2 regions of the Micromonospora sp. NPDC051141 genome follow, and region 2 is predicted to be linked to the other one. Evidence: riboswitches for the same ligand, from Rfam matches in the RefSeq annotation. Region 2 holds a riboswitch; the other holds the start of a gene.
The links. Region 2 has a riboswitch for cyclic di-AMP ahead of ACIA6B_RS03895 (C39 family peptidase). Riboswitches for the same ligand answer to the same signal wherever they lie in the genome.

Region 1: it holds a riboswitch for cyclic di-AMP, as region 2 does, so the genes downstream of both, ACIA6B_RS21220 (coiled-coil domain-containing protein) here and ACIA6B_RS03895 (C39 family peptidase) in region 2, are expected to answer to the same signal.

Annotation. Positions count from the first base shown of each region.
Region 1 covers NZ_JBITFD010000011.1:96,365-101,434, forward strand. Annotated here, with positions in the region: gene ACIA6B_RS21210 (HelD family protein) at 1-1,050, shown strand, start outside; gene ACIA6B_RS21215 (cation diffusion facilitator family transporter) at 1,128-2,042, shown strand; cyclic di-AMP (ydaO/yuaA leader) riboswitch at 2,185-2,315, shown strand; gene ACIA6B_RS21220 (coiled-coil domain-containing protein) at 2,320-3,396, shown strand; gene ACIA6B_RS21225 (hypothetical protein) at 3,574-4,134, shown strand; gene ACIA6B_RS21230 (SRPBCC family protein) at 4,028-4,540, opposite strand; gene ACIA6B_RS21235 (STAS domain-containing protein) at 4,605-4,964, opposite strand.
Region 2 covers NZ_JBITFD010000002.1:331,962-337,031, forward strand. Annotated here, with positions in the region: gene ACIA6B_RS03880 (acyltransferase family protein) at 1-1,006, shown strand, start outside; gene ACIA6B_RS03885 (hypothetical protein) at 1,121-1,567, shown strand; gene ACIA6B_RS03890 (hypothetical protein) at 1,745-2,509, shown strand; cyclic di-AMP (ydaO/yuaA leader) riboswitch at 2,823-2,962, shown strand; gene ACIA6B_RS03895 (C39 family peptidase) at 3,163-4,023, shown strand; gene ACIA6B_RS03900 (hypothetical protein) at 4,078-4,632, opposite strand.

The sequences.
Region 1 (5,070 bases), on a different contig from region 2:
GCCCGGACGCTGCGGGTGGGCCGGCTGCCGGAGCAGCCCGCGTTCGAGGACGAGATCATCGAGCGGCCGGAGTTCCGCGAGTTCCTCAAGGCCTGGTGGCCCCGGCTGCACCCGCGTCACGTGCTGGGCTGGCTGGCCCGGCCCGAGCGGCTGCGCCGGTACGCCGGCGGGGTCCTTTCCGCGGCCGAGATCCGGCTGCTCACCGACGCGTACCGGACGCTGGACACCGACGGGTTGACCGTCGCCGACGTCGCGCTGCTGGACGAGCTGGACGCGCTGCTCGGCACGCCGGTGCGGCGGGCGAAGCCGAAGCGGGACCCGTACCAGTTGGCCGGCGGCGTGCGCGAGCTGAGCACGTACGCCGATCGGCAGCGCGCGGCCCGGGCCGCCGCCCGGGAGCGCCCGGTGGACTACCGCGACTTCGCCCACGTGGTGGTGGACGAGTCGCAGGACGTCTCGCCGATGCAGTGGCGGATGGTCGGTCGGCGCGGCCGGCTGGCCTCGTGGACCGTGGTCGGCGATCCGGCGCAGACCGCCTGGACCGGCGATCCGCAGGAGCTGGACCGGGCGCGTGACCAGGCGCTGGGGCGGCGGCCCCGGCGTCGCTTCGAGCTGACCACCAACTACCGCAACTCGGCGGAGATCTTCGCGGTGGCGGCGGCGGAGATCCGCCGGCGGTATCCGGACCTGGCGCTGCCCGTCGCGGTGCGCTCCACCGGTGTGCCACCGGTGGAGCGGACGGTGGCCGCGGCCGAGCTGCCGGCGGCCACGGTCGAGGCGGTCCAGGTGCTGCTGGCCGAGGTGGAGGGCACGGTCGGCGTGATCACGCCGGTGCCGCGCCGGGACGAGGTGGCCGGCTGGCTGGGCGACCTCGACGCGGGCCGGCTCCAGGTGGTCACCAGCCTCCAGGCCAAGGGCATGGAGTACGACGGGGTGGTGCTGGTCGCGCCGAGCGAGATCCGGGCCGACCCGGGTTCGGGTGTCCGCACGCTCTACGTCGCGCTGTCCCGGGCCACCCAGCGCCTGACCACGCTCGATCCGGTGGGCTGACGCCCCAGTCACTTGCACACATAGCGATGTGAGCATAGATTGGGTCCGTCCGGGACCCGGGGCGGGAGGGTGTGTGCGTGGGCGCAGGTCATGACCACAGCGCCGCGGTGGCCAACGCGGCGCACCGGCACTCCGGTCGGCTCTGGGCGGCGTTCGCGCTGCTCGCCGTGTTGATGGTGGTCGAGGCGGTGGCCGCCGTCACGACCGGTTCGCTCGCGCTGCTCTCCGACGCCGGCCACATGTTCACCGACGTGCTCGGCATCGGCATGGCGCTCGCGGCGATCACCGCCACCCGGCGCGCCCGGACCGACCCGCAACGCACGTTCGGGCTCTACCGGCTGGAGGTGCTCGCCGCGCTGGCCAACGCGGTGCTGCTCGGCGCCGTCGCGGTCTACGTCCTGATCGAGGCGGTACGCCGGTTCGGCGAGCCGCCGGAGGTGCTCGCCGGGCCGATGCTGGTGGTGGCCGTGCTCGGCCTGCTCGCCAACATCGCCGCGTTCGCGCTGCTGCGCTCCGGCGCCCAGGAGAGCATCAACCTGCGTGGCGCGTACCTGGAGGTGCTGGGCGACCTGCTCGGCTCGCTCGGCGTGATCGGCGCCGCGCTGGTCATCGCGGTCACCGACTGGTGGTGGGCCGATCCGCTGGTCGCGGTGGCGATCGGCCTGTTCATCCTGCCGCGCACCTGGCGGCTCGGCCGGGCCGCGGTGCGGATCCTGGTGCAGGCCGCGCCGGAACACCTCCAGGTGACCGCCGTGCACGACCGGCTGACCGCCGTGCCCGGCGTGGCCGAGGTGCACGACCTGCACGTCTGGACGCTCACCTCCGGCATGGACGTGGCCTCGGCGCACCTGACCACCGATCCGGGCGCGGAGGTCGCCACCGTGCTGGCCGCCGCCCGGGCCGCGCTGCACGAGGACTTCTCGATCGATCACGCCACGTTGCAGATCGAACCCGGAGCGTCCGCCGGCGCCTGCGGCCCGACCGGCTGGTAGTTAGGACAGACTTAAATTCGAGTGGCTATTGTTGGCTTATGCCGGTTTTGCCCGGTATTCGGTTCCGGGTGGCGGAGCCGACCCCGGGCAACGCCGGTAGGCTCGGTCGCGGCCGACCCGCAGGCGTCATCCGGCGCCGACGGAGCGGCCGTCGCCTAATCGCCCGCGGGGCGAGCCGGGGAACCACGTACGTGGGGTGCATCCGCGTCAGCGGTAGGGATCTTCCGTCCCGAACCCGTCAGCTAACCCGGTCGGCGGTTGACGGAAGGACACGTGAATGCCCCCAGTGGCACCTGTACGACGGACGGCCGCCCGGATGGCGGCCATGCTCGTCGCGATGCTGGCCCTCGGCCTCGTGACGGCGCCGGTCTCCCCCGCCTCGGCGGCGCCCCCGACTGGCCGGCTCGCCGCCGCGCCCGGTGACGACGACGAGGGCGGCACACCGGCGCTGCGCGCCAAGCTCGACGCCGCCAGCAAGGGCTGGCTGGAGGCCAAGGCCGCGCTGACCCGGTCGGTGACCCGGCAGAAGCAGCTCAACGAACGACTCGTGACGATCGACGCGGAGCTGGTCGAGCGCAACGCCAAGGTCGGTGAGATCGCCGAGGTGGCGTACCGCACCGGCCGGATGGGCACCGCCGCGGCGCTGCTCGGCAGCACCAGCCCGGAAGGCTTCATGGACCGGGCCGCCGCCCTGGAGACGGTCGCCGCGCACGAGGACCGGACGCTGCGCGAGCTGATCATCACCCGCGACGAGGCGCTCCGCACCCGTACCGCGCTCGACGGCGAGGTCCGCGAGCAACGCAAGCAGGTCACGGTGATGGCCAAGCGCAAGGAGCAGGCCGAGCAGGCGCTGGAGGAGGCCAACAACCGGCCGTCCGCCAGCAGCGGCGGCGGCACCGGGATCCGGGGCACCTCCACCGCGAACGCGAAGCCGGCCAAGCGCAACTCCGACGGCTCCTGGCCGGCCGAGTCGTGCAGCGTCAACGACCCGACGCCGGCCAGCGGCTGCATCACCCCGCGTACGCTGCACGCGCTGCAACAGGCCCAGGCCGCCGGCTTCACCAGGTACGTCTCCTGCCACCGACCCAGCGGCTCCGGCGAGCACCCGAAGGGTCGGGCCTGCGACTTCGCGGCCCAGAAGAGCGGCTTCGGCGGCGTGGCCAGCGGCGGCGACCGGACGTACGGCAACAACCTGGCCGCGTACTTCGTGCGCAACGCCGACCCGCTCGCCGTGCTCTACGTGATCTGGTTCAAGCAGATCTGGCTGCCCAGCAGCGGCTGGAAGTCGTACAGCGGGGGCAACGGCGACCCGTCCAGCGACCACACCAACCACGTGCACCTGTCGGTCTACTGAGCACTACGCCCCACGACGTACACCGGGTGTCGGGGGGGGGGGGGGGGGGGGGGGGGGGGGGGGGGGGGGGGGGGGGGGGGGGGGGGGGGGGGGGGGGGGGCCCCCCCCGCCGCGCGCCGGCCCCCCCCCCCCCCCCCCCCCCCCCCCCCCCCCCCCCCCCGGGGCGACGATCGGGACATGAGACGACTCTCCCCCGCCGGCCGCAAGGCGCTGCTCACCGCGCACCTGGCCACCTCGCTCGGCTGGCTCGGCACCGACCTGACGCTGCTCGCGCTCGGCGTCGCCGGGCTGCGGGGCGCCGATCCCGACGTGGTCTACCCGGCGGCGGCGCTGGTGGTCACCTGGCTGTTCGCACCGCTGAGCGTGGCGGTCTGGCTGATCGGGACCGCCAGCGCCCTGCTCACTCCGTGGGGCCTGCTGCGCTGGCGATGGGTGCTGGTGAAGATCGCGCTCACCACCGTCATGCTCGGCCTGGTGCTGCTCCTGCTGACCCCCCGGATCCGGCACCTCGGCGCGCTCGCCGGGGCAGCCGACGCGCACCTGCGGGTCGACCTGGTGGTGCCGCCGGCCGTCTCCACCACGCTGCTGCTGATCGCCACCGTGCTGTCCGTCTGGAAGCCGTGGGGGCGGATCAGGCGGGCCGGCCCTCCAGCGTCGCGCCGAGGCGGGCGGCGAGGCCCAGGTGAGCGGCCCGTGCCTGGCGGAACGCGTAACCGAACAGCGGTGCCGGCGCGGTGAGCGTGATCTCCACGTCGATCCGCACCACGCCGTCGGGCTCGTCGCGCAGCCGGGTGTGGTTACGCACCGTCGTGGCCGGCTGCTGCCGGGCGACGGTGACCACCTCGTCCTCGGTGGCGACCAGCACGTCCGCCTGGTAGGTGACCGGGAAGTGCAGCGGACCGAGCTCCAGCCGGTCGGTGATCGCGAAGCTGGCCAGCGCGCCCGGCCGGGGCGGCAACTGCCGGACCCGCACGATCAGCGGATGCAGCTCGCCCTGCCGGCTCAGGTCGCCGAGCAGGGCCACCGCGTCCGCCCGGCTGCACCGGGCCTGCACGGTGTAGCTGAAGCTGTCGCTGCTCTGCAACCGGTCCCCCTCGCCGTCGTGGGTCCGGACGATCGTCCCGTACCGGGGCCGGCCTGGCAACGGGTCGAAGGTCCCCCGGCCGGCGAGGGGCCGGACGCAGGATCGGTGCGTGGGCGGGTGGCGCTCAGGCGCCGGGGAGCACCTCGGGAGCCTCATCGGCGAACCAGGGCTCCGGCGCGCCGAAGAGACCGAGCAGGCCGGTCACCCAGAGCTGCCGGTGCACGAACCGGCTCGGCTCGGTGACCACGAGCTTGACGCCGCTGACCTCGCAGGTCTGGAAGCCGGCGACCATCGCGCTGATGCCGACCGAGTCGATGAACGTGACGAGCCGCATGTTCAGCTCGATCCGGACGGGACGCGCCTTGGCCAGCACCTCGGCGATCGCTTCCCGCACCTCGTACGCGGTGTCGACGTCGATCTCCCCACGGGGCGCGATCTGGACGACACCACCCGGACGCACCGATTTCACGATCGACAGGCTCACGCGAGCACCTCCACTCGCCCCAACGGGCGCCTCATCAGTACGCGGGCCGCGACCGAGAGTATTCCTCCAACGGCCCCGGTCGCCACCCCCCGGGATGAGCAATTCG
Region 2 (5,070 bases):
GCTCGTCTGGTCGTACCGGGACGGCGAGTCGGGGTGGACGTTCCTGCGCCGCCGGGCGGCCAAGATCTACCCGAACCACGTGGTGACGTTCCTGGCGGCCCTGGCCGTGGCGGCCTGGTTCGCCGACCCGGTGCTGCCGTGGGCCGCGATCGGGAACCTGTTCCTGGTCCAGGCGTGGATCCCGCTCAACGGCTACTTCTACAGCATCAACAACGTGAGCTGGTCGCTCTCCTGCGAGCTGGCCTTCTACCTGTGCCTGCCGCTGGTGGTGCCGTGGCTGCGCCGGGCGCGTACCGGCGTGCTCCGGGCCGTGCTGGTCGCCGCGCCGCTGCTCATTCTGGCGCTCTGGCCGGGCCAGCACCTGGTGCCCGAGGAGCAGCGGTGGTGGTTCACGCAGATCTTCCCGGTCACCCGCTCGTTCGAGTTCTGGATGGGGGCGGCGGCGGCCGAGCTGATGCGCCGCCACCGCTGGCGGGGACCCGGGCTGACCACCGCCAGCCTGGCCTTCGTCGCCACCTGGGTGGTCGCCGCGCTGTGGATCCGGGCCGAGTTCTGGGCGGCGCTGCTCGCCGTCGCGTACCTCTTGGTCATCACCGCGGCGGCGGGCGCCGACGTGCGGGGTCGGCGGACCCCGTGGCGGTCCCGGCCGATGCTCTGGCTCGGTGAGGTGTCGTTCGCGTTCTACCTGGTCCACGTGCTGGTCATGGTGACCGTGCTGCGGCTCACCGGGGACTGGGGGACCGGGCTGCCCGGGTGGCGGGGCCCGCTCGCGGTGCTCGGCTTCCTGCTGCTCACCCTGGCGCTCGCCGCCGTGCTGCACCGCTGGGTGGAGGAGCCGATGATGCGCCGCCTCGGCCCGTCGCGCCGGGCCCGCTGCGGTCCGGCCGCCGCCGCGCCGGCACCGGGCGTGCCCGCACCGCGAGCGGCCGTCGACGACACCGGCGCGGCGTCCGCCGGGGAGCCGGACCCGTCGATCGAGTACGCCGGGCGGCGCCGGCCGGACTGAGCGGTCCACCCTGGTCAACGGCGTCGCGACACGCCGGGCGACGATGCGCTGTGCCCGGATCGGCGGTAATTTGTTCCCGTGGCTCCGATCGCGCTCACCTGTCCCGTGTGGTGGGTGGCGCGCTGGGTCGCCCGGACGCTGGCCAGCCTGGCCGTGGTCGTCGCCTGTTCGCTGGGTGCCGCCACGCTGCCGACCGGCGTGTCCCCGATCGCACCCGCGGCGGCTGGCCCGGTCGCCGGGTTGCGGGCCGCCGACGCCGACCGACCGGCCAGCCGTGTCGCCGACCGACCGGCCGGCTCCGCCACCGACCGGCGGGGCGACACCGTCGCCGACCGGCGGGGCGACACCGTCGCCGACCGGCGGGACGTCACCGTCGCCGAGCGGCAGGGCGACGCCGTCGCCGACCGGCAGGGCGTCCCCGCCGTCGATCGGCAGCGGAGCCACGTCGGCGTTCCCGAGCCGCAGCCGGTGGGCGATGTCCCGCCCCCGACCGGGCGGCACCCGTTCCCGGTCGGCCAGCCGCCGGCTCCGTCCGGTCCGCGGGCCCCGCCCGCCCGCTGACCCGCCGAGGTCCACGCCCGCCCGCTGACCCGCCACGGGCCCGGCCCGTGACCGCGCCCACCGAACCTCACCCCGCACCGCCCCTCGGCGGCCCGGCGGCGCCCGAACTCCGGCCGCGCCCCGCCCCCGACCGGCCGTGCGGAGTTACCCGCCACTGTCTTCCGTGAGGTGCCGACCATGTCGCAGACCGTTCTTCTCAATTTCCTCACCGCCGTCCCCGAGGCCGCCGCCATCTGGTCGGCGCTGACCGTGCTCGCCCTCGTCCTGCTCGCCGTGCTGGTCGCGCGACCGGAACGCGACGGCGCGGAGGAGCCGGCACCCGAACCGGTCGACGCGGAGGCGCTCCACCGCGCCGACCTGGCCCGCTACGCCGACGAGGTGGCGGTGGCCGCGGCCGGGGCCGCGCAGACCGCCCGTCGCCGTCGCGAGCAGTGGCTGGCTGCCCAGAGCGAGGCCGAACGGGCCTGGAGGGCCTACGACGAGGCGGACGCCGCCGCCCGCCGCCTGGCCGGCGCCGGCGCGCTGCCCGCCCCGCACACCCCCCGCACCCCCGCCGAGTACGCGGCGCGCGAGCGCTGGCTGCACCACGCCGCCATGACCGCGCACTGGCGGGGGGAGCTGACCGCCCGCCAGCTCGCCGACGTGCTCGCCCACCGCAACGGGTGGGACCCGCGCCGGCACCCGGCCGAGCAGGAGATCGTGCTGGCCCGAACCGTCCGCGACGGTCGGCGGGCCGGCTGGGAGACGGCCGCCGAGCGGGAACGCCTGGCGTGGCGGGACGCCGAACTGGCCGCCGAGGCGGCCCGCACGCTCGCCGCCGAGGCGTACGCGGCTGCCACGGCGCTGCGGCCGGTGCCCACGTCCCGCGTCCCGACGGCGAGCCGCGTTCCGGTCCCGTCGGCGGTGCGGGGGGCCCGGTGGCGTCCGGCCCGCGTCGGCTGAGCGCCCCCGGGGAGCACGTCGACCGAATCGTTACCCGGAACCGGTGAGGCCGGTCACCGGAGGTGTCCGCCGGCGACCGGCCGGATCGATGGCCCCTGCTGCGCCCGTTGCCCGGTTCTCCGCCGTCCGGATGTCCGCTTCCTGCCGCACGGCGCCGAGCTGGCCGCTCGTCCCATTGAGGGAGGTCGGTGACCGGCTGTTCCGAATCCGTAGTCGTAGAGGACGTTTACGCAGGTGAGGGCGCTTGGCAGGGCGTGTACCCGCCGGTAGTGTCGGCGCGTCCGGTGCGGTTCCCGATCGCAGATGGCGACGCCGCGCCGACCCGCCTAATCGTGCATACGAACCGGGGACCCAACGCAACACCGGGGTGAATCCGCGAGCCCACGGCCGCGGTAGGGCGTACTTCCCGCCCGAATCCGTCAGCTAACCCGGTCGGCGGCCACGGAAGGAGTTCCATCCCGTGCCCACCACCCCCCGAACGTCTCCCCGCCTCCACGGCCCCGGGGTGCCGGCGCTCGCCTGACGCGACGCGCTTCCGACCCCGTCCCGCCCGGCATCCGGGCGACTTCCCGCGGCCGTCCCGCCCGCCAGCGCGTGTGAGTTCCTCCACGCGCGGGGTCGGCGCGTGCCGCCCACCCCCGTGGAGGAAACCCGTGAAGTACCACCTGAAGCGCCACCTGCGTCGCCTCGCGACCGAGCGTCCGTACCAGATCATCGCCGGTTCGGCGGCGGCCCTCGTGCTGGCCGGCGGCACCGGCGCCGCGCTGACCGCCACCGACGACGCGCCGACCCGGCAGGAGAACACCGCCGCGGTGGCGGAACTCGGCTCCCGCCTCGGCGACACCGCCAGCCGCAGCGAGGCGCGCATCGCCGTCCCGTCGCCGAGCGCGTCGCCCAGCGCCTCGCCGAGCGCCTCCCCCCGCCGCTCGCCCAGCGCCTCGCCCACGGCCTCGCCGTCGGCGAAGGTCGCCGACCCGGACACCACCCGCAAGGCCACGCCGAAGCCGCCGTCGAGCAAGGTGCTCGACTACGACTACCAGGCGCAGACCACCTACTACTACTGCGGCCCGGCCGCGGTGCGGAACGCGCTCAGCGCCACCGGCATCGAGCGCAGCCAGGACACGCTCGCCGTCGCGCTCGGTACCACCGAGATGGGCACCAACTCGGCCGAGGACACCACCCGGGTGCTCAACCAGCAGGTCAAGGGCGACCCGTACCGGACCCGCATGATTCCTGGCGCGGCCACCAAGGAGCAGATCGACCGGCTCCAGGCCGACGTGGTCAACGCGGTCCGCAACGGCCGGGCGGTGGTCTCGAACGTCGTCGGGGACGCCACCGACACCAACGGCGGCTGGCACTCGTTCCCGGGCGGCCACTACATCGCCGTGGTCGGCTACCAGAACGACGGCCGGACCGTACGGATCGCCGACTCGGCGGACCCGTCGCTGCCGGCGTACTGGGTCAGCACCATCGACCTGGCGAACTGGATGGCCACGCGCGGCTACTCCGCCTGACCGTACGCGTCGAAGGCCGGCACCCCGGTTCGGGGTGCCGGCCTTCGTGGTGTCTCAGCTGTTCCAGTGCTGGTTGACGAGGTCGGTGGCCTGCTTCTCCCACTGCGCGTACGCGTCCGGGTAGGCCGACACCTGCACGGTCTGGGCGGCCTTGGTCAGCGGCATGTCCTGCCAGCCGTCGACCTGCTTCAACCCCTTCAGGAACGCGAGCGTGGAGTATTCGGGGTCGGTGATCTGCTCCGGGGTGCCCCAACCAGAGGAGGGGCGCTGCTGGAACAGACCCAGCGAGTCGTGGTCGTTGCGGTCACCGAGGTGACCCAGGTTCTCCAGCTTCGACTCCTGCAACGCGGTGGCGATCGAGATGACCGCGGCCCGCTCCGGCAGCCCGGCCTTCTTCGTCGCCGCGATGATCGCCTTGACGTTGGCCGTCTGCTCGTCGTTCAGGTTGATCGTGGACTGCTCACCCTGCACGCTCGCCACCGTGACCGGCTTGCCGGCGGTAGCGGCGTGCGCGGACTCGACGTGACCGGCGATCGGACCGGCGAACACACCACCGGTGAAAGCCAGACCAGCAATACCCAGCACACTCTTACGCAGCATCGTGTTCACGGGGGGCTCCATTCGGGGGTCAACGCACCCGGGGGGTGCGGGCACCGTCAGGCGCACAAGACAAGTTCTGGCTGCTCGCGGGGCGGGGGCCTCAATCGCGGCGCCGGAAGTGTGTGCAACGACCGGGGACCCACCGTCATTCCCGGGCGGGGCCGGCGGCGGGGGCCGCTTGCCTTCCTCGGCCGTGCACCGGGATACAACGCCGCCACCCCGTCGACGATTCCGCCGCGAGCGTGCCGCCCACCACCCCGAAACCGGACAACGCACCCACTGAGGCACGCCCGGCACTGGAACGCTACGGATGTCTCACGCGCGCCCAGACGTCCACCGCGTTCCACTCGCCGCCCCACCCGGCCGTTGGCTGGCGGACAGTCAGTGCTCCGGAGCCTGCAAACCTGATGGCGTGGACGGGTCAGGACGGCGACCCGTCCACGCCCT